2 regions of the Actinomadura meridiana genome follow, and region 1 is predicted to be linked to the other one. Evidence: predicted binding sites of a transcription regulator. Region 1 holds the regulator's gene; the other holds the start of a gene.
What was found. The regulator LexA, encoded in region 1, represses DNA repair genes until DNA is damaged. The targets are predictions, from matches to a motif close to TCGAACANNTGTTCGA.

Region 1 (10,745 bases):
CGGCCTGGTCGTGAGCTGGCCGACCGCCCTGGCCGCGCTCAAACCGCTCGGCGGCGTCACCGCCGGACAGACCGTGCTGATCCACGCCGCCGCCGGAGGCACCGGCCAGGTCGCGGTCACAATGGCCAAGCACTACGGCGCCAGGGTGATCGCCGCCGCGTCCCCGGGCAAACACGACACCGTCCGGGCCCTGGGCGCCGACCACGTCATCGACTCCCGGAGTACCGACATCGCCGCCGAGGTCCTCCGGCTGACCGGCGGCGCGGGCGCCGACCTCGTCCTGGACTCCGTCGGCGGCGCCACCCTGGAGGCCAGCCTCGCCGCGACCAAACGGGTCACCGGCCGCGTCGTCGTCTACGGCCTGGCGGGCGGCGAAGCCTCGATCACCAACTGGGACCTGGTCTACAAGCACCAGGTCCACGTCATCGGCCTGAACATCGGCATGCTGATCCAGGCCACCCCGCACATCTTCGGCGAGGTCATGGGCGACCTGTTCGGCCTCCTCGCCACCGGCGTCCTCGCCCCCGGTACCCCCACCACCCACGCCCTCGCCGACGGCCCCAAAGCCCTCGCGGAACTGGAAGCACGAGCCACCACCGGCAAACTCGCCCTACTCCCCTAACCAAGAAAGACGACAAGGGGGATCCGGAACACTCCCGGATCCCCCCCTCACACGTCACGGCCATTCGGCCGGGCGACGGGTCAGCTGCAACCGCTGGTGGAGCCGCAGCCCTCGCAGACGTAGCAGCTTCCCGCCGGGCGCATCTTCGTGCCGCAGGTGAGGCACAGCGGCGCGTCGGCGGTGCGGCCCTGGCGGCTCTCGATGACCTCCATGGACGAGCGCACCTCCCCCGCCGGGGCCGAGGCGGCGGGCGCGGGCGGGGTGATCGCGGCGGACTGCGCCAGGGTCTCGTGGTCGACCTCGTCCTCGGCGTGCAGGGCGGCCGGGTCCTCGCCGTTGGCCTGGAGCGCGCGCTCACCCGCGGTCAGGATGCCGAGCTCGGCCCGCTCCTCGTAGGGGATGTGGTCCAGCGCCAGGCGGCGGAAGATGTAGTCCATCACCGAGGTGGCCATGCGGATGTCGGGGTCGTCGGTCATCCCGGCGGGCTCGAACCGCATGTTGGTGAACTTCTCCACCCACGTCTCCAGCGGCACGCCGTACTGCAAACTGATGGAGATCGCCATGGAGAAGGCGTCCATCACACCGGCGAGCGTGGAGCCCTGCTTGCCGAGCTTGAGGAAGACCTCCCCGACCCCGTCGTCCGGGTAGGACGAGGCGGTCATGTACCCCTCGGCGCCCGCCACGGAGAACCGGGTGACGGTCGCCGGACGCTGCTTCGGCAGCCGCCTGCGGACCGGGCGCGTCGGGCCCGCCTCCGCCGGGGCCTCCTTGGCCTCCTCCTTCTTCCCCGCGACCGACAGCGGCTGACCCACCTTGCAGTTGTCCCGGTAGATCGCCAGCGCCTTCAGGCCGAGCCGCCAGCCCTCGAAGTACACCTTCTCGATGTCCTCGATGGTGGCCTTCTCCGGCATGTTCACGGTCTTGGAGATCGCGCCGGACAGGAACGGCTGGACGGCCGCCATCATCCGGACGTGCCCCATCGGGCTGATCGCCCGCTCGCCCATCGCGCAGTCGAACACCTCGTAGTGCTCGGGACGCAGCCCGGGGGCGTCCACGACGTGCCCGTGCTCGGCGATGTACTCGACGATCGCCTCGATCCGCTCCTGCTGGTAGCCGAGCTTCTCCAGCGCGCGCGGCACCGTGTTGTTGACGATCTGCATGGACCCGCCGCCGACGAGCTTCTTGAACTTCATCAGCGCGAGGTCGGGCTCGATCCCCGTGGTGTCGCAGTCCATCATCAGCCCGATCGTGCCCGTGGGCGCGAGCAGGCTCGACTGCGCGTTGCGGTAGCCGTACTTCTCGCCGACCTTCAGGCACTCCTGCCACTGCTTCGCGGCGGCGGCGTGGATCACCTTGCCCATCTCGTCCGGGGTGCGGATGCCGTCGTTGGCCGCGGCGTGCTTGCGCATGACGCGCTTGTGGCCCTCGGCGTTGCGCGCGTACCCCGCGTAGGGGCCGACGACACCGGCGATCTCCGCCGACCGCCGGTACGCGACACCCGTCATCAGCGAGGTGATCGTCGCGGCGAGGGACCGTCCGCCCTCCGAGTCGTAGGCGTGACCGGTGGCCATCAGCAGCGCGCCGAGGTTGGCGTAGCCGATGCCGAGCTGCCGGTAGTCGCGGGTCGTCTCCGCGATCTTCTCGGTGGGGAAGTCGGCGAAGGTGATCGAGACGTCCATCGCCGTGATGATCAGCTCGGTCAGCTTGACGAACCGCTGGACGTCGAACGTCCCCGCGTCCGTGAGGAACTTCAGCAGGTTGATGCTCGCCAGGTTGCAGGACGAGTTGTCCAGGCTCATGTACTCCGAGCACGGGTTGCTGGCGGTGATCCGCCCGGTCTCGGGGTTGGTGTGCCAGTCGTTGATCGTGTCGTCGTACTGGATGCCGGGGTCGGCGCACTCCCAGGCCGCCTTGGCCATCAGGCGGAACAGATCCTTGGCCCTGACGGTGTCGACGACGTCGCCGGTCATCCGGGCGCGCAGGCCGAACTCGCCGTCGGACTCGACGGCGTGCATGAACTCGTCGGACACGCGGACCGAGTTGTTGGCGTTCTGGTACTGGACGCTGCCGATGTCCTTGCCACCGAGGTCCATGTCGAACCCGGCGTCCCGCAGCGCGCGGATCTTCTCCTCCTCGCGCGCCTTGGTCGCGATGAACTCCTCGACGTCGGGGTGGTCGACGTCGAGCACGACCATCTTGGCGGCGCGGCGGGTCGCACCGCCCGACTTGATCGTTCCGGCGGAGGCGTCGGCGCCGCGCATGAACGAGACGGGCCCGCTGGCCGTGCCGCCGGACGACAGCAGCTCCCGGCTCGACCGGATGCGGGACAGGTTCAGGCCCGCGCCGGACCCGCCCTTGAAGATGACGCCCTCTTCCTTGTACCAGTCGAGGATCGACTCCATCGTGTCGTCCACCGACAGGATGAAACAGTTGTGCACCCGAATGTTGTCGCAGAGGTACTCGCCGCTCTCGGTCTGGATGTCGTAGACGTCCAGCGCGCCGAGATCCTCGATCTTCGCGATCTCCAGCCGCTTGGTCGGCCTGGCGGGACGCCCCGGCTTCTCGAAGCCCTGGTGCATCTTCAGGGCCTTGGCCGGGTCGATGAAGCCGATCTCGTCTGCGAAGACGCGGCGGTCGCCCGCGTTCTGGATGCGCAGCGTCCAGCACGGCTTCTGGTCCGGCCGGTTGGGCTTCTTGACGCCCACCCGGGAGAAGACGCCGAAACGCAGCAGCAGGCGCTGCATACCCCGGATCAGCTCCTCGGAGATCATGTCGACCTCGATGACGGTGGACGCCTCGCGGGCGGACACGAAACCGTCGGCCTGGAAAACGCTCCGCAGGTAGGCGGCGACGATGGGCAGCGGCGCGGTGAACAGACCGTCGGGGACGACCATGTCGACACCGCGGGCCAGAAGACCCCATTTATCAACGTAACCGGACAGAACATCGCCGTAGAGGCGTGTTCGGCGGCAGTCGAGGGTGTCGTCCTGCGTCTCGACCGACCGCTCGTGCCGGTGGACGTCAGGGAACACCACGTTCAGGTGGCGTGTGACCCACTCCCGCTCGGCGTCGGTCACCGTCATGGCTTCGATGGTCAGGGAACGGTTCGTTCCGGTCTCGTAGCAGCCCACGAAACCGTCCGCCTGGAGCCATCCGGCGAGTGCCGCCTCGGCGAACTCCCGCGAGGTGATCTCGCTCTCACCGTATGCTGCGACGCGATGCCATTCGAGCTGGTCACCGACGTTCAACTCGCCTGCCTCGACGAACCGCCCCGAATCGTCACCGGATGCCTTCCACACGACGTGGTCAGGGGTGACGTCGAGGGTGTAACCGGCCTTGGTGTGGATGCGCAGAACGTCCCGGACACCGTTGGCCTTGGTCGCGACGACGCGGGTGAGTCCGTGTGCGTCGTAGACCTTCGTCCCGACCGCGTCCCGCTCGACCAACCGGCCGATCGGGATCAGACCGGCGGGCGTACTGACCAGGGAGTCATAGGTCTGACACGCGCTCACCTGCTGGGGGGACCTGGTGCCGACGTTGAACCAGACGGGCGAGTTGAAGCTGAACAGCTGGTGGACGAGGGCGTGCTTCAGTTCGTGGTCGAAGATCTCGACGTCCTGCTCGGACGCGAGGTAGCCCTGTTCGAGGGCCGTGTCCACGTACTTGCTGACGACGCGGTCGACGAGCTGCTTCAGGCTCCATTCCCGCTGCGGCGTGCCGACCGCGCCGCGGAAGTACTTCGACGTGACGATGTTGACGGCGTTCAGCGACCAGAAGTCGGGGAACTCGACGCCGCGCTGCTCGAAGTTCACCGAGCCGTCGCGCCAGTTGGTCATGACGACGTCACGACGTTCCCAGCGCAGCTCGTCATACGGATGCACGCCGGGCGTGGTGAAGATGCGCTCGACCTTCAACCCCTTGCGGCCCCCCTTGCCGCGCCGGGCCGCCGAGCCGCTCACCGTCTCCGTCATGACCTTCCCCCTCTCGGGCCCCACCCGCAGGGCCCTGTTCAGGAACAACACCGCCGCCGCCCGGGCCATGCCCGCGCGGAGGCGCTCCTACCTGTGCTTATGTGTGCTGGCCTCGCCCTTACGTGGACGGGCCGGGTTCCCCCGAGGAACCGGCTTTCCGCAGTGCCTCGATCTCCTTGGCGAAGTCGTCCAGAGACTCGAAGCTCCGGTAGACCGACGCGAATCGGAGATAGGCGACCTCGTCGAGTTCGCGAAGCGGTCCCAAAATCGCGAGCCCGACCTCGTGCGAGGGTATTTCCGCGGATCCGGACGATCTGATCGCCTCTTCGACCCGCTGACCCAGCTTCGCGAGCGCATCCTCGTCGACCGGACGGCCCTGGCAGGCCCTGCGCACCCCGGCGATGATCTTTTCTCTGGAGAACGGTTCGGTGACCCCGCTTCGTTTGGCCACCATCACGAGCACGTTCTCCTGTGTCGTGAATCGCCGACCGCATTCGGCGCACGACCGGCGGCGCCGAATTGCGCCCCCGTCGTCGGTCGAACGGCTGTCGATCACTTTGGTGTCAGGGTTGCGGCAGAACGGGCAGTGCACGCTTGACCCCTCCCCTGACGAAAAGCTCCGCCACACTCAACAGTGCCATACATATTGGGTAAGCACATCGGTGTGACTACTAGATGTTGTGGTCAACGGTACGGCGCGCCGCAGGCGTACGCAACCTGATCCGATGCCTCGCACGTCACATCCGCCACGTCCACACAGGCCATCTCTCCTGTTCGACGATCTTCGCCCGGGCGTGTCGCGCGTCGCGTGTCGTGGGCTCCGTCGAGCAGAAGCGGCGATCAGTGGGCGGGAAGGCGAAGTTCCTGGCCCGGCTGGACGGTGGGGTCACCGCCCAGACCGTTCAGGTCGAGGATGCGCTGGACGACGCGACGCGGGTCGGCCCCCGGTTCGGCGCCGGCGGCTATGTCCCAGAGGGTGTCGCCGGGTCCGACGATGACGGTTCTCGCGGGATGCGCCGGGATTCGGTGAGTCTCACGGTCTCCGGCGAAGGCGCCGGGGCCGACCGTGAGCCAGAGTGACATGAGTGTGGCGGTCGCGGCGAAGCCGACCAGAACGGCGCGTCCGCGGCGGGTGAGCCGGATCGGGGCACGGTCACTGTGGGGCGAACCCGGCATCTCTCCCCCTCCTCGACGTCGAATGCATTTTCGATCGAACACCAGTACGATGTTCTACCAGGAGACGTCGGGAAAAAGCGAGGACCACTTCGAACAATTGTTTGATCATCGCGTTCCGACGCGATAGGTTCATGACAAGGAGTGACGGATCGAGGCGCCCGGGAGGCGACGAGCGATGAGCAAGGTCCGGGAGCTGCCAGACGGCCCCATGGACGAGACGGGGTTGACCCAGCGGCAGCGCATGGTGCTGGAGGTGATCCGCGACTCGGTCCAGCGCCGTGGGTACCCGCCCTCGATGCGCGAGATCGGTGAGGCCGTGGGGCTGACCAGCACCTCCAGCGTGTCCCACCAGCTCCGGGCGCTACAGCGCAAGGGCTTCCTGCGTCGCGACCCCAACCGTCCGCGCGCGGTCGAGGTACGGGTACCGGGCGCCACCCCGGTACGCACCGAGGAGGAGGCCTACGAGACGGCGGGGGCCCAGGCCACGGCGGCCCAGCCCGCGCCCGCCTACGTGCCGCTGGTCGGCCGAATCGCGGCCGGCGGCCCGATCCTCGCCGAGGAGTCCGTGGAGGACGTGTTCACCCTGCCGAAGCAGCTCGTCGGCGAGGGGACCCACTTCCTGCTGAAGGTCACCGGCGACTCGATGATCGAGGCCGCGATCGCGGACGGTGACTGGGTGGTCGTCCGGCAACAGCCGGTGGCCGAGCAGGGCGACGTCGTGGCCGCCATGATCGACGGCGAGGCCACGGTGAAGACGTTCAAGCGTCGCGACGACGGCCATATCTGGCTGCTGCCGCAGAACCCGGCGTACGAGCCCATCGCCGCCGACGAGGCGACGGTCCTGGGCCGCGTCGTGGCGGTCCTGCGCAAGATGTGACCCCCCGCCCGTACGGGCGTCCACATGACGACTGAGGGGCCGCCGGTAATGACCACCGGCGGCCCCTCAGCGTGTGCCGGCGTCTCTGTGGGCGCTCGGCGAACCGTCAGCCGCCCGCTCCCGGGAGCGGGCGGCTCTCAGCGCGTCAGCGTTGGGGGACGATGTTGACGATCTTGGGGGCGCGGACGATGATCTTGGCGATCTCGGCACCGGCCAGCGCGTCCTGGATCTTGGTGGAGGCCAGGGCCAGCCGCTCCAGATCGGCCTCGGCGACGTCCGGCGGCACCTCCAGGCGGTCGCGGACCTTGCCCGCCACCTGGACGACGCACGTCACCGACTCCTCCACCAGCAGGTTCGGGTCGGCCGACGGCCAGCCAGCCCGGACGACCGGCGCGGTGCGGCCCAGCAGCTCCCAGGTCTCGTCGGCGGTGTAGGGCGCGAACAGCGACAGCATCGTCGCCATCGACTCGGCGGCCTCGCGGACGGCCGGGTCTGCGGCGCCCGGCCCGGAGTCGATGGCCTTGCGGGTCGCGGTGACCAGCTCCATGATCCGCGCGATCGCCACGTTGAACCGGTGCGTCTCGACCAGGGTGGTGGCCTCGTCGATCGTGCGGGCGGTGACGCGGCGCAGCGCGGGGTCGCCGGTCGTGACGTCGACTCCGGTCGGGGACGCGACCTCGGTGGCGATCCGGTGCACGCGCGACAGGAACTTCGACATGCCGTGCGGGGACACGTCCGCCCAGTCGATGTCGTCCTCCGGCGGGCCGGAGAACAGGATCGCCAGCCGGACGACGTCCACGCCGAAGTCGGCGATCTGCTCGCCCAGGTCGACGCCGTTGCCCAGCGTCTTCGACATCGCCTTGCCCTGGTTGGTCACCTGGCCCTGGTTCAGCAGGGCGCGGAACGGCTCGGTGAACTCGACCATGCCCAGGTCGTACAGCACCTTGGTGAAGAACCGGCTGTACAGCAGGTGCAGGATGGCGTGCTCGACGCCGCCGGTGTACTGGTCGACCGGCATCCACCGGCGGACCTGCTCGACGTCGAACGGGCCGCCGTCGTAGCCGGGCGAGCAGTAGCGGAAGAAGTACCAGGACGAGTCGACGAACGTGTCCATGGTGTCGGTGTCGCGCTTGGCGGGCCCGCCGCACTTCGGGCAGTCGACGTTCACCCAGTCGGACGCGGCGGCCAGCGGCGACGTGCCCTTCGGGGCCAGGTCGGCGCCGCGCAGCCCCTCGGGCAGCCGCACCGGCAGCTGGTCGTCGGGGACGGGCACCTCCCCGCACGCGTCGCAGTGAATGATCGGGATCGGGCAGCCCCAGAACCGCTGCCGCGACACCAGCCAGTCGCGCAGCCGGAAGTTCACCGCCGCGCGGCCCGTGCCGCGCTCCTCCAGGACCTCGGTGATGCGGGCGATGCCGTCGGCCTTCGTCAGGCCGTCGATGGGCCCGGAGTTGACGATCGCGCCGTCGCCGGGGGTGGCGATGCCGGTCTCGGCGGGGTCGGGCAGGCCGGTCTCGACGACGACGCGGACGGGCAGGCCGAACTTCAGCGCGAAGTCCAGGTCACGCTGGTCGTGCGCCGGGACGGCCATGATCGCGCCATGCCCGTACTCGGCCAGCACGTAGTCGGACGCCCAGATCGGCAGCCGCTCCCCGTCGACCGGGTTGACCGCGTAGCGGCCCAGGAACACGCCGGTCTTCTCGCGCTCGGCGGCCAGCCGCTCGATCTCGCTCTCCCGGGAGACCTCCTCCCGGTACGCCTCGAACGCGGCCCGCTGGTCGGGGGCGCAGATCTCCTCGGCCAGCGCGGCGTCGGCGGCGACGACCATGAAGGTGGCGCCGAACAGGGTGTCGGGACGGGTGGTGTAGACGGTGACGGGCGCGTCCCGTCCCTCGATCACGAAGTCGACGTCGGCGCCGGTGGAGCGGCCGATCCAGTTGCGCTGCATCAGCAGGACGCGCTCGGGCCACTTGCCCTCCAGCTGCTCCATGTCGTCCAGCAGCCGGTCCGCGTATTCGGTGATCTTGAAGTACCACTGGGTCAGGAGGCGCTTCTCGACCAGCGTCCCGCAGCGTTCGCAGTGGCCGCCGACGACCTGCTCGTTGGCCAGGACGGTCTGGTCCTTCGGGCACCAGTTGACGTGGCCGCCCTTGCGGTAGGCCAGGCCCCGCTCGTAGAAGCGCAGGAACAGCCACTGCGTCCACTTGTAGTACTCGGGGTCGGAGGTGTGCAGCCGCCGCGTCCAGTCGAACGAGGGGGCGTAGCGCCGGAACGACGCCGCCTGGGTGTCGATGTTGGCGTAGGTCCATTCGGCGGGGTGCGAGTCGCGTTTGATGGCCGCGTTCTCGGCGGGCAGGCCGAAGGAGTCCCAGCCGATGGGGTGCAGGACGTTGTACCCGCGCTGGAACCAGTACCGCGCCACGACGTCGCCGATGGCGAACGCCTCCGCGTGCCCCATGTGCAGGTCACCGCTGGGGTAGGGGAACATGTCCAGCGCATAGCGGCGCTCGTCGGCGGTGTCCTTCTCGTCGGCCGCGAACGGTTCGAGCTCCGCCCAGCGGGCCTGCCACTTGTCCTGAACCGCCCGTGGATCGTACGAGTCATTCAGGGGGGACGCCCCACCTGGACCCCCCGGCGCTTCGCGCGGGGTAGCGTCGCTGCTCACTTTTCCGACTCCGGTTCCTTGCTCGCTGCCTGTTTGGAGGCCCTGGCCACCCGTGACATGGGGCCGACCCCTGAGATGAGGCCCGTCCCCTGACATGAAAGGGCCCCTCGCGCAGGAGGGGCCACCACGTCGACGTCAGATCGTCAACGTGGTCGTTCGAGGAGCAGCCTTGCGGACATACCGCAAGACTAGCGCAACCGCAAGCCCTCCCGTAGGTTCGATGCGCCGGTTCAGTGCCCGGATTCCTGCCGGGCCACGGACACGACGCCCGTCACCTGGACGCGGGTGAGCTGGAGGTCGGCGCCCACGACGGACAGGGTCTCCTCCTCCGACGCCGACAGAGGGCCGTCGACGAGGGCGATCTCGGCGGTGGCCCGCAGGATGCTCTCGCGCGCCTCGGGCGCGAGGGTGGGGGCCGCGTGGCCCATCTCGACGCGGATCTGCTCGAACGGGCGGCCGAGGTCGGTGTTCAGCGCGGCGTCGTCGTAGCCGGGCTCGCCGGCCTGCCGGACGACGGTGACGGCGCGTTCGCGGGCCGTCGCGTTGGTGTAGTCGCCCGAGCGCAGGACCTGGGCGATCGCCATCCGCAGGAGCATCGCGGGCATCTGGGCGAGCTGCGCCGTGGTGGGCACCTCAAGGACGCCGGGCAGCCAGCGCCCATGACAGACGTCGCACTCGATGATCTCGCCGCCCCGCTTGGTCAGCGGGATGACCGGGATGAAGAACAGGGTGAAGAAGTTGCGACCCTGCCTGCGGCGGTAGTCGCGGTCGACACCGCAGTCGGGGCAGTGGAAGATTCCCCTGGTCAGGGTGAAGAACACCACCCGCCAGCCGAAGATGATCAAAATGTCGCACCTCTTTCTCCGTGGAACCGATCATCGTAACGGGGGCGGGTGACGAAATGTGCGGGTATCCGGGCAGCGTCCGGGGCGGTCGGACGTGCTCGTCAAAACAGGGGGTTGACGCGGCGGGCGTCCATCCTCCATCCTCAATCTAATAGGAAGGTTTCCTATAAGAATCTTCCGCGCCCGTTCCCGTCCACCAGTGGCTACCGACCTGACGAAGGTCGCCTCCACCCCCCGCCAGGAGGATCGAGTATGCCCGCCAGATTCCGTCCGCCCCGAAAACGGACGCTCGCCTTCGCGGCGGTCGCGTCCGCCGGGCTGACCGTGGCGATCGCCACGCCCGCCCTGTCGCACGGCTACACCACCTCGCCCGTCAGTCGCTCCCTCTTCTGCCAGCGAGGCACGGCGAAGAACTGCGGCGAGATCCAGTGGGAGCCGATGAGTGTCGAGGGCCCGAAGGGGTTCCCGCAGGGCGGTCCCCGAGACGGCACGATCTGCGCAGGCGGGAACGGGCGCTTCTCCCAACTTGACGAGCCGCGCGCGGGCCAGTGGCCCGCGACCGACCTCACCAGCGGCCAGTCCTTCACCT
Region 2 (10,745 bases), on a different contig from region 1:
CCTCACCCACGACCTGCTGGTACGGCGCGGCGACATCTGGAACGTCTTCCAGTCTTGATCACAAACGCCGCTCGACGCGCCGGTCCAGCCCGGGCCGTCTGGAGCGGTGGAGGGCCCGGAAATTCGGTGGGACGGGCGGGACGGGCTGCGTAGTGTCGCGGGCATGGTGTCGATGCATCAAACGCTCGCGTTCGCCGTGATGGCGTTCGCGATCATTATCATTCCGGGGCCGAACGTGCTGTTCGTCGTGGGGCGCGCGCTGGCGCACGGTCGCCGGACGGCGCTCGCGGGCGTCGGTGGCGGGGTGCTCGCCTCGCTCGTGCTGACCGTCGCCGTGGCGATCGGCGTCGGCTCGATCGTGGAACGCTCCGCCATCGTGTTCACCGCGTTGAAGGTGGTGGGTGCCGTCTACATCGTCTATCTCGGGGTGCAGGCCTTCCGGCACCGCCGGTCCCTCCAGGAGACGATCGCGGCGGACGAGGAAGGCCAGGGCGGCGACGGGCGAGCCCTCCTGCAAGGGTTCGTGGTCGGTGTGACGAACCCGAAGACGACCGTGTTCTTCGCGGCCGTCCTCCCGCAGTTCGTCGTCCGGGAGCAGGGGCACGCGCCCGTGCAGATGATGGTGTTCGGGCTGGTCTTCGCGGTGATCGCGCTGCTCAGCGACAGCGTGTGGGGCATCGCCGCCGGGACGGCCCGCGAATGGTTCGCCCGCTCGCCCCGCCGCCTGGCCGCGATCGGCGGCACTGGTGGGCTGATGATGATCGGCCTCGGCGTGACCGTCGCGACGACCGGGCACAAGGACTGAGGCCCCTCGGAGGGCCCCGCCGGGCTCCGGTCTGTACCGTTCAGTCACGGTGACGTCTGTGACGAGGGAGGCGGCGTGGAGGCGACGACGGATGTGCTCGGCCCCGGGTACGAGGCGATCGAGCTGCCGCTTGGCCGGGACGCCGAAGGGGAGGTCGTCGCGACGCTGGTCCGGCGGCGCGGTACTGAGCCGTCCCGGCGTGCGGTGCTGTATCTGCATGGGTTCATCGACTACTTTTTCCAGAAGCACCTGGCCGACTTCTATCTGGGCCTGGGTTTCGACTTCTACGCGCTGGACCTGCGCAAGTACGGGCGGTCGCTGCGTCCACACCAGACGCCGAACTACATCGAGAGCCTGTCGGACTACTTCCCGGAGATCGACGAGGCCGTCCGGATCGTCCGGGACGTGGACGGGCACGACACCCTCCTACTGAACGGCCACTCGACGGGCGGGCTCATCGCCGCGCTCTGGGCCGACAAGGCGAAAGGGCAGGGCCTGGTCGACGCGGTCTTCCTGAACAGCCCGTTCCTCGACATCGCGGAGCCGCTGCTGATGCGCAAGCTAGGCGCCGGTCTTGCGCGGGCCCTGCGGCCACGGTTTCCGAAGGCGAAACTGCCTGCGAGCGTGTCAGACCGCTATCCGCGCAGCCTTCACCGTGACCACGATGGCGAATGGGACTTCGATCTGGGTTGGAAGCCGATCCCCGGGTTCCCGGTGCGTGCGGGGTGGTTGGCGGCCGTCCGGCGTGGTCAGCTGCGCCTGCACAAGGGTTTGGACGTTGATGTCCCTGTGCTGGTCATGGCGTCCACGCGCAGCGTCCGTCCCACGCGCAGGGTGCCCGACGTGACGGGCGCCGACGCCGTCCTGGACGTGGAGCACATGGCGCGGTGGGCGCCCAGGATCGGACGGCACGTCACGCTCGTCCGCATCGACGGCGGCCTGCACGACCTGGTGCTGTCGGCCGAGCCCGCCCGGTCGCAGGTGTTCACCGAACTGGCCCGCTGGACGAGCGGCTACCTGCCCGCAGACGACGGCGAGGGCTAACCGCGAATCTTCGACATGTCGAAGTCGTCGAACTGGGCGCTCACCTGCTGGGCCTCGTTGCCGCCCCGGTCGACCTCCATCCCGACCCAGCCGTTGCCCAGCGGCTGGTCGGAGTCGGTGGTGTCGATGACCTGCTTCCCGTTCACCCACAGGCGCAGCCGGACCTGCTTGCCGCCCTTCCCCTCGCAGGCGATCTGGAGCTTGTTCGGGCCCTTGTCGGAGTAGCCGGGAACCGAGTCGGGCGCGGCCAGTTCCTTGATGCCCTGGTCCCCGTTGGTCTTGCGGAGCACCGCGCCCTTGCCGTCGTTGCGGACCATGAACAGGTACTGGGAGATCTTGCTGTTCTGGTTGTTTCCCCGGCACAGAAGCCCGAACAGCGCGTCATCGGGGCCCTGCGTGACGTTCACCGTCACGGTCGCCAGGACCGGGTCGGGGAAGGCGTTCACGTTTTCCTTCGGCACCCACCGGGTGACGGACGCGGTGTAGGTGGCGGTCTGCATCCAGTACTTGCCGTCGCGGTAGCCGTAGTCGGTCCCGATGTTGCCCCAGCCGGAGTCGTCGTTGGAGAAGTCGTCGCTGAACGTGGTGGCGAGGTTGTCGGGCGGGCCGTCCGGGCGCAGCACGGTGAACCCGACGACGGCGAGGACCGCGAGCACGGCCACCGCAGCCCCGGCGATGATCAGCGGACGGCGGGGCGCCCCACCGGCTCGGCGGCGGGGGCCTCCGGTGTCGCGGCGCGTGACGTCGGCGCCGAGCATCGCCGTCGGGCCCTGCTGGAACGCGGTCTGCCCGGCGGGCGGACCGGCGGCTGGTCCGGAGGGCTGCCCGGGGTGGGCCTGCACGGTCGGGTCGGTCGGGGTCGCGTGCCAGCCCGCCTGGACGGTCTCGGCGAGCGTCGCCGGGTCGGCCTTGCCGTTGCCGACGAGCCGTCCCAGCAGGTCCTGGACGGACGGCCGGTTCCGTGGGTCCTTGTCGAGCGCGGCGGCGACCACGTCCCGCAGGCCGGGGTCGAGCCCGTCCAGCTTCGGCTCGTCGTGCGCGACGCGGTAGAAGATCTCCGGGACGGTGTTGCCCGCGAACGGCGCGCTGCCCGTCCCGGCGTAGGCGACGACGCAGCCCCACGAGAACACGTCCGACGCGGGTGTGACCGGTTCGCCGCGCAGCAGTTCGGGCGGCAGGTAGTTGGGCGTCCCGACGAACTGGCCGGTGCGTGTGGGCCCGTCGGCGGCGTCGAGCGCGCGGGCGATGCCGAAGTCGATCACGCGGGGGCCGGTGGACGACAGCAGCACGTTCGCGGGCTTCAGGTCCCGGTGGACGATCCCGGCCCCGTGGATCGCGGCGAGCGCCGTGGCGACCCCGACCGCCACGCCCTCCAGGTCGGAGCCCGGCAGCGGGCCGCGCTCGGCGACCGCCCGTTCCAGGCTCGGGCCCTCGATGTACTCGGTGACGACGTACAGCGGGTTCTCGTCCAACTCGGCGTCCAGCACGGGCGCGGTGCAGAACCGGCGGACCTGCCGGGCCGCCGTCACCTCGCGCCGGAACCGGTCGCGGAACGCGGCCTCCCCTGCCAGCTCCCGGTTGATCACCTTGACGGCGACGCGGCGACCGGTGCGGTCCGCGCCGAGATAGACCGTCCCCATGCCGCCGCGGCCGAGCCTGCCGACGATCTGGTAGGGGCCGAGTTCCGTGGGGTCGTCAGGGCGCAGCGCCTCGCCGTTCTCTCCCGCGTGCGTAGTCATCGTGGTCCTGAACTGGATATCGGCAGTCGTTTCCGTGGAAACCCTAGTGGGTGCGCTATTTCGGACGCACAAAACGGTCAGCGCGTTCGACGTTCCGGGGGAAGAGACCGGAACGGCGGGAGTTTCTCGCCGGTGAGACCGAAGGCGTACGCCACCACGCGGCCGGACCAGCGCTGCCAGCCGACGACCAGCCGGTACAGGCCGCGCGGGTAGCGGCCGGTGAACGGAATGACCAGCCAGCTCAGCACCATCACGGCGACCAGGATCGCGAACATGGCCGTCATCAGCATCAGGTGCGGGAGGACGAGCAGGCCCCTGATCAGGGTGAACCAGCGCCGCGGCCCCTGCCACTGCGCCGGGTACGGCAGGTCGACGACCACGGTGTCGGTGTCCGCGGCGGGTCCGCTCCGGGCGGGGGAGGGCGCCTGCGTCGGGGGCGTCGAGGGTGCGTCGGCCGTGGTCGACCGGTCCGCCTCCGGGGCGAACCTCGGGCGCGGTACGTCCTTTTCCGGCGCCGGGTCGGGGGCGGGTCCCTTCCAGGTCGCCGTGATCGTCTCCACGGCGTGCTCCGGGCTCTCCTGGCCGACGAGCCGGGTGAGGATCTGCCGCGCCGTCGGACGCTCGCGCGGGTCCTTGACGAGCGCGGCGGCGACGATCTCGCGCAGCCGCGGGTCGAGACCGTCGAGATCGGGTTCCTCGTGGCTGATCCGCTGGAACGTCTCCGCGACCGACTTGCCCTGGAACGGTGGACGGCCCGTCCCGGCGTAGGTGACGACGCAGCCCCATGAGAAGACGTCCGACGCCTGCTCGACGGGCTCGCCGCGCAGCACCTCGGGCGCGATGTACGCCGGGGTCCCGACGAACTGGCCGGTGCGGGTCGGGCCGTTCGGCGCGTCCAGCGCGCGGGCGATGCCGAAGTCGATGACGCGGGGGCCGGTGGACGACAGCAGCACGTTCGCGGGCTTCAGATCCCGGTGGACGATCCCGGCCCCGTGGATCGCGGCGAGCGCCGTGGCGACCCCGACCGCGATGCCCTCCAGGTCGGAGCCGGGCAGCGGCCCCTTGCCCCCGACGGTGCGTTCCAGGCTCGGACCGTCGATGTACTCGGTGACGATGTAGGGCGGATCCTGGTCGAGCCCGGCGTCCAGCACGGGAGCGGTGCAAAAGCGATGAACGCGACGGGCCGCGGTCACCTCCTGCCGGAACCGGGTGAGAAACGCCTGCTCCCCGGCCAGTTCACGGTTGACGACCTTGACCGCGACCCGGCGTCCGTCGGGCTCCGCGCCCAGGTAGACCGTTCCCATGCCGCCGCGGCCGAGCCGTCCGAGCAGGCGGTAGGGCCCGAGGACGCGTGGTTCGTCCTGCTCCAGCGGTTCGGCGGCGTATGCGGTCATGGCGGGCGGTCTCCTCGAAGATCGTCTATACGAGGCCAACCCTAAGGGAGCCGCCGGGCCGCGGCGGACGGTCAGGGAATCAGCAGGAGCTTGCCGGTGGTCCGCCGTCCCTCCAGATCGGTGTGCGCGGCACCCGCCTCGGCGAGGTCGTAACGGCGCCCGACATGGACGTTGAGGTCGCCGGACTCCACCCACCGGTAGACGTCGGCGGCACGCTCCAGCAGCTCGTCGCGGGCCGCGACGTAATGGGCCAGTGTCGGCCGCGTGAGGAACAGCGACCCGCCCGCGTTGAGCCGCTGCGGATCGAACGGCGGCACCTTCCCGCCCGCGGCCCCGTACAGCGCGAGCATCCCGCGCGGACGCAGGCTCGCGAGGCTCCCCTCGAACGTGGGCGCGCCGACGCCGTCGTACACGGCCGCGACGCCCGTCCCGCCGGTCAGCTCCCGCACCCGGTCGGCGAAACCGTCGTACCCCATCGTGACGTCGGCGCCCGCGTCCTTGGCGAGCTTCTCCTTCTCCGGGGTGGACGCCGTCGCGAGCACCGTGGCGCCGAGGGCCTTGGCCGTCTGCGTGAGCAGCAGACCCATGCCGCCCGCCGCCGCGTGCACGAGGACCGTGTCGCCCTCCTGGATCGGGTACGTCGACCGTGTCAGGTAGTGCGCCGTCATGCCCTGCAACAGCGCGGCGGCCGCGTCGTCGAGGCCCACCCCGTCCGGGACGGGGACGACCCTGTCCGCCGCCGCGATGGCCTTCTCCGCGTACGCGCCCGTCACGTTGGCACTGGCCACGCGGTCGCCGACCGAGAACTCCGTCACACCCTCCCCGACCGCCGCGACCGTGCCCGCCGCCTCCATGCCCGGCGTGTACGGCGGCGTCCGCGGGTACGCGCCCGTCCTGAAGTACACGTCGATGAAGTTGACGCCCGCCGCCGCCACGTCGATCAGCACCTCCCCGGGACCCGGCTCCGGGACGGGAGGCTCCCCGATCACCAGCACCTCGGGGCCGCCGTTCTCGGTGATCACGATCGCGCGCATGTCGTTCTCCTACCGGTCGGAAGATCGCTCTCGCGGAACCTGCCCGCCCGGCGGCCTATTCCACCCGGCGCTCAGACCCAGTCGCGCATGGTCTCCCCGACCAGCGCCACGGCGGTCTCGACCCGTTCCGCGACCGTCGCCGGATCCCAGATGTCCAGCCGGGCGCAGTCCTCGAACGCGATCTTGGTGGCGGACATGAAGAACGCGACGACGACCCGGGGGCGCAGATCGTCCAGTGGGTCCACGCCCTCGCGCCGCGCGATCTCGGCGGCCAGCGCCTCCGTCGACGCCGCGTACCGCGCCATCTGCGCCGCCATCAGCGACGGCGTCGCCTCGATCACCTGCCGGACGCGGCGGAACCGGACGCTGTCGGCCGGGTCGCCCGTCGCGATCGTCCGCAGGATGGCGCGGAGCGACTCGTACAGCGCGGTGAACGGCCGCTCCCCGGCCGGTCTTGCCGCCAGGGCGTCCTCCATCCCCTGGTCGTGCTCGCCGAGGAAGCCCGTGACGACGTCCTCCTTGGTGGCGAAGTAACGGAAGAACGTCCGCTGCGACACGTCCACGGCCGCCACGATCTCGTCGATCGTCGTCTCCTCGTACCCCTGGGAGACGAACAGCTCCAGCGCCGCGTCGATCAGCGCGAGCCGGGTCCGCTGCTTCTTGCGCTCGCGGAGCCCCGCCAGCGCGGGATCAGACGGGTCGCCGGGCGGCACGGCGCTCATCGGCTCGCTCCTAACTCTCCGCGTCACGCGGACGGGTGAACGCCCGTCCTTTGAGAGGCTTTTATCACGGACGTCACCTCCGCATGAGCGACGGGCCACCCGATTCCGCGGGTTTCCCTGCGCGGCCCGACGATCCGGGTCATGCTGATGCTGGTCACCAATTGTCGCCGGACGATCGCCCGTGGTCATTATCCGGCGCCCCGGACCACTGAGGCGGCTGATGTGTCTGTAGTCGGTGGGCGGGAGATCGCCGAGACGCGCCGGCGTCACCTCGCGGCGCTCGCACGCGAGGTCGAGGCCCGCGGCCTCACCTGGCGGCTCGCCGGCCCCGAGGAGTCCCTGCTGAGCGTGTCCGGCGCCCGGACGCGCCGCCGCCTCATGGTCGTCGCCACCCCGTCCGGCGACGGCTGGTACTACCTCTGGCCCGGCGGCGGCATGGCCGACGTAACCCAACCAGAAACAGTCGCCGCCCGCCTCGCCCAAATGCTGTGTTGACCCAGGGGGGCGACCCCCTGGAACCCCCGTCGCGACGCAGGCGATCCTCACGGCGCTGTCGCGGTTTTTGGGGCCTGTCGCGGTTCGTTTGCGTCGCTGCGGTCGCCTGCGTCGTCGGGTTGGGTGGCCGGAGGCGCTGGGGCGCCTCCGGCCACCCAACCCGTGATTGTGGTCGCGGTTTGTCCACGTGGTGGGGTGCCTTGCTCCCGGGGTGGGGCGTTCCCTAGACTCTGTGCGAACGTTTGTTCGAATAGGCCGCATGCTCTCTTCCCCTCGTGCGGTGAGGTCGAGGGGGAGGCAGATGACGCGTGTGTTCGGTGACCCGGTGGACGTGTGGGTGAGTGACGGGCGTCCCGTGCGGTTCGTGTGGGGTGGACGGCTCTACACCGTGCGGCGGGTGTTGGAGCATTGGGTCACGACGCGTGACTGGTGGCGGGAGCGGTATCCCGACGGGGAGGCCAGCGGGGAGCGGGAGTTCTGGCGGGTCGAGGCGGCTCCCGGGCGGGAGGTCGGCGTTTACGAGCTGCGTTACGACGTGGTCGCCGACAGCTGGTTGCTTTCCCGGGTATGGGACTGACGTGCACCTTCATGTCGCCTCGTGCTACTCGCTGCGGTACGGCGTCGCGCCGCCCGCCGCGCTGGCCGAGCGGGCGGCGGGGCTCGGGATGGAGACGCTCGCGTTGACCGATCGCGACGGTCTGTACGGTGCCGTCCGTCACGTTCGGTCATGCGCGGAGGTTGGGATCGGGGCCGTTGTCGGTGTCGATCTGCGGGTCGCGTCCACCGGCGAGGAGCGGATCGTGGTGCTCGCCGAGGGACGGGACGGGTGGCGGTCGCTGTGTCGGCTCGTGACGGCGGCGCATGCTGTGGGGGAGCGCGGAAAGCCCGTGGTGACGCGGCAGATGGTCGGGGCCCATGCCGAGGGGCTGGTTGTGCTGCTCGGTCCGGAATCTGATGTGGGACGTGCTGTCGCGGGGCGTCGGCCTGACTTGGCGGAGGGGCTGTTGGGGCAGTGGCGTGGGGTGGCCGAGGTCGTGGTGGAGATCGTGAACCGGTTCGACCGGGGGGATGGGCACCGGGCGGCGCGGATGTTGGCGCTCGCGCGGGCGGCCGGGGTGCCTGCCGTGGTCGGCAACGCCGTCCGGTATCTGGACGCGGCCGATTATCCGGTCGCGCAGGTCTTGGACGCGACGCGTCGCCTTGCTCCGCTGGATAGGCGGCACCTCGACGATCGGACCGGGCATGCCTATCTGAAGTCGATACCTGAGCTGCGGCGTGCCGTGGAGTTGGGGTGCGGGCTTGATGAGGCGGACGTGTTGTTGGCCGAGACCCGGCGGCTGTCCGAACGCTGCGTCGTCGATCTTGACCTGGGTGGCCTTCACCTGCCGGATGTTGATGGCGATCCGTATGCCCTGCTCATGGCTCGGTGTGCGGACGGGATGGTTCGGCGGGGGCTTGTCGGGTCGGGGGAGGCGGGTGCTCGGCTTGATGACGAGCTGGGTGTGATTGGGAGGAAGGGGTTGGCTTCCTACTTCCTGACGGTTGCCGATGCCGCCGCGTTGATCAGGGGGCGGGGTATTCGGTGTGCTGTACGTGGGTCTGGTGCGGGGAGCCTGGTCAATTACCTGCTCGGGATCGGTGACCTTGATCCGTTGCGGCACGACCTCGTCATGGAGCGGTTCCTCGCCGACAGTCGTGAGGGGCTGCCCGACATCGACCTGGACGTGGAGTCGGCGCGGCGGCTGGAGGCGTATCAGGCGCTGTTCGACCGGTTCGGGGCGGAGAGCACCGCCTGCGTGTCGATGATGGAGACCTACCGGGCGCGCAGCGCGATCCGGGACGTCGGCAACGCGATGGGGCTGCCGCCGCTGGAGATCGACGCGATCGCCAAGGCGTTTCCGCAGATCAGGGCGAACCAGATCCGGGCGGCGCTCGACGACTTGCCCGAACTGCGGCAGAGCGGTCTGGGGAGTGCGCGGTTGGAGGTGCTCTTCCGGATCGCCGAGCGGCTGGACGGTCTGCCCCGGCATATCGCGATGCACCCCTGTGGCGTCCTGCTGTCGAATCCGACGCTGCGCGACCGGACGCCCGTCGAGCGGGCCGCGGTGGGGTTCCCGATGAGCCAGTTCGACAAGGACGACGTAGAGGCGTTGGGCCTGCTCAAGCTCGACGTGATCGGGGTGCGGATGCAGTCGGCGATGGCGCACGCCGTGGCGGAGGTCGCTCGGCTGTCGGGGGCGGAGATCGCGTTGGAGGACGTCCCGCGCGACGATCCCGCGACGTTCGAGCTGATCCGCACATCCCGGACGCTCGGCTGCTTCCAGATCGAGTCGCCCGGCCAGCGGGAGCTGATCGGCCGCCTTCAGCCGCGTGACCTGGACGATCTGATCCTCGACATCTCGCTGTTCCGTCCGGGGCCCGTCAACTCCGACATGGTGTCGCCGTTCCTGGAGGCGCGCGCGGGCGCCCGGGAGCCCGCCTATCCGCATCCGGACCTCGAATCCGTGTTGCGGGAGACCCTCGGCGTGATCATCTTTCACGAGCAGGTGCTGTGGGTCTTCGACGTCATGACCGGGTGCGGCCTTTCGCGGGCGGAGGCCGCGCGGCGGAGCCTCAACCACGAGCGGGGGCAGGCCGTGGTCGGCGCGTGGTTCCGGAAGAGGGCGCTGGCGCGGGGGTACGAGGAGGCGTCCGTCGAACGTGCCTGGCGGATGCTGACCGCGTTCGGGGCGTTCGGCTTCTGCAAGGCGCACGCCGCGTCGTTCGCGCTGCCCACCTACCAGTCGGCGTGGCTGAAACGGCACCACACCGCCGAGTTCTACGCGGGCGTCCTCACCCACGACCCCGGCCTGTACCCGAAGCGCGTCATCCTGGACGACGCGCGGCACTTCGGCGTGCCGATCCTGCCCCTGGACGTCAACCGCTCGGCCGCCGACTGGCACGCCGAACCCGTCTCCGAGGGCGGCCCGACCGGCATCCGGGTCGCGTTGAACGAGGTCAAGGGGATCTCGGACGCCGAGGTCAGCACGATCGTCGAGTCCCGTCCGCACACGTCGCTGACCGATTTCTGGCGCAGCGCCCGGGTGTCCAGGCCGACCGCCGAGCGGCTGGTCCTGGCCGGTGCGTTCGACGCCGTGCACGGTGGCGTGGGGCGGCGCGACCTGCTGTGCCGCGTCGGTGTCCTGGACCGGCTCGGCGCCCGTCCCGCCCGCGTCATGGAGGGCCAGCTGCTTCTGGACGACGACGTGGTGCCCGGCCTGGAGGAGCACATTCCCGTGGGCGAGCTGCCTCCGATGACGCCCGCCGAGATCGTCGAGGCGGAGCTGGACGTCCTGGGCATGGACGTCAGCCGTCACGTCATCACGTTCTACGGAGACCTGCTCGCCGACCTGGGCGTCGTTCGTGCCGTCGAGCTGCCCGGCCGTCCCGACGGAAGTGAAGTCCTCGTCGCGGGGGTCAAGGTCGCCACGCAGACCCCGGCGGTCCGGTCGGGGCAGCGGGTCATCTTCGCC

Region 2: the regulator LexA is predicted to act here: its motif matches at 7,468-7,483, upstream of ABD808_RS17035 (DUF6504 family protein).

The regions. Positions count from the first base shown of each region.
Region 1 is NZ_BAABAS010000035.1:105,714-116,458, forward strand. Features, by position in the region: gene ABD808_RS38165 (NADPH:quinone oxidoreductase family protein) at 1-622, shown strand, start outside; gene ABD808_RS38170 (vitamin B12-dependent ribonucleotide reductase) at 703-4,593, opposite strand; gene nrdR (transcriptional regulator NrdR) at 4,712-5,185, opposite strand; gene ABD808_RS38180 (LysM peptidoglycan-binding domain-containing protein) at 5,434-5,769, opposite strand; gene lexA (transcriptional repressor LexA) at 5,945-6,646, shown strand; gene leuS (leucine--tRNA ligase) at 6,792-9,254, opposite strand; gene ABD808_RS38195 (tellurite resistance TerB family protein) at 9,542-10,156, opposite strand; gene ABD808_RS38200 (lytic polysaccharide monooxygenase auxiliary activity family 9 protein) at 10,409-10,745, shown strand, end outside.
Region 2 is NZ_BAABAS010000006.1:877,645-888,389, forward strand. Features, by position in the region: gene ABD808_RS16995 (DUF1444 domain-containing protein) at 1-58, shown strand, start outside; gene ABD808_RS17000 (LysE family translocator) at 164-805, shown strand; gene ABD808_RS17005 (alpha/beta hydrolase) at 881-1,849, shown strand; gene ABD808_RS17010 (serine/threonine protein kinase) at 1,846-3,588, opposite strand; gene ABD808_RS17015 (DUF4389 domain-containing protein) at 3,666-4,982, opposite strand; gene ABD808_RS17020 (quinone oxidoreductase family protein) at 5,054-6,016, opposite strand; gene ABD808_RS17025 (TetR family transcriptional regulator) at 6,088-6,738, opposite strand; gene ABD808_RS17030 (hypothetical protein) at 6,961-7,233, shown strand; gene ABD808_RS17035 (DUF6504 family protein) at 7,535-7,810, shown strand; gene ABD808_RS17040 (DNA polymerase III subunit alpha) at 7,812-10,745, shown strand, end outside.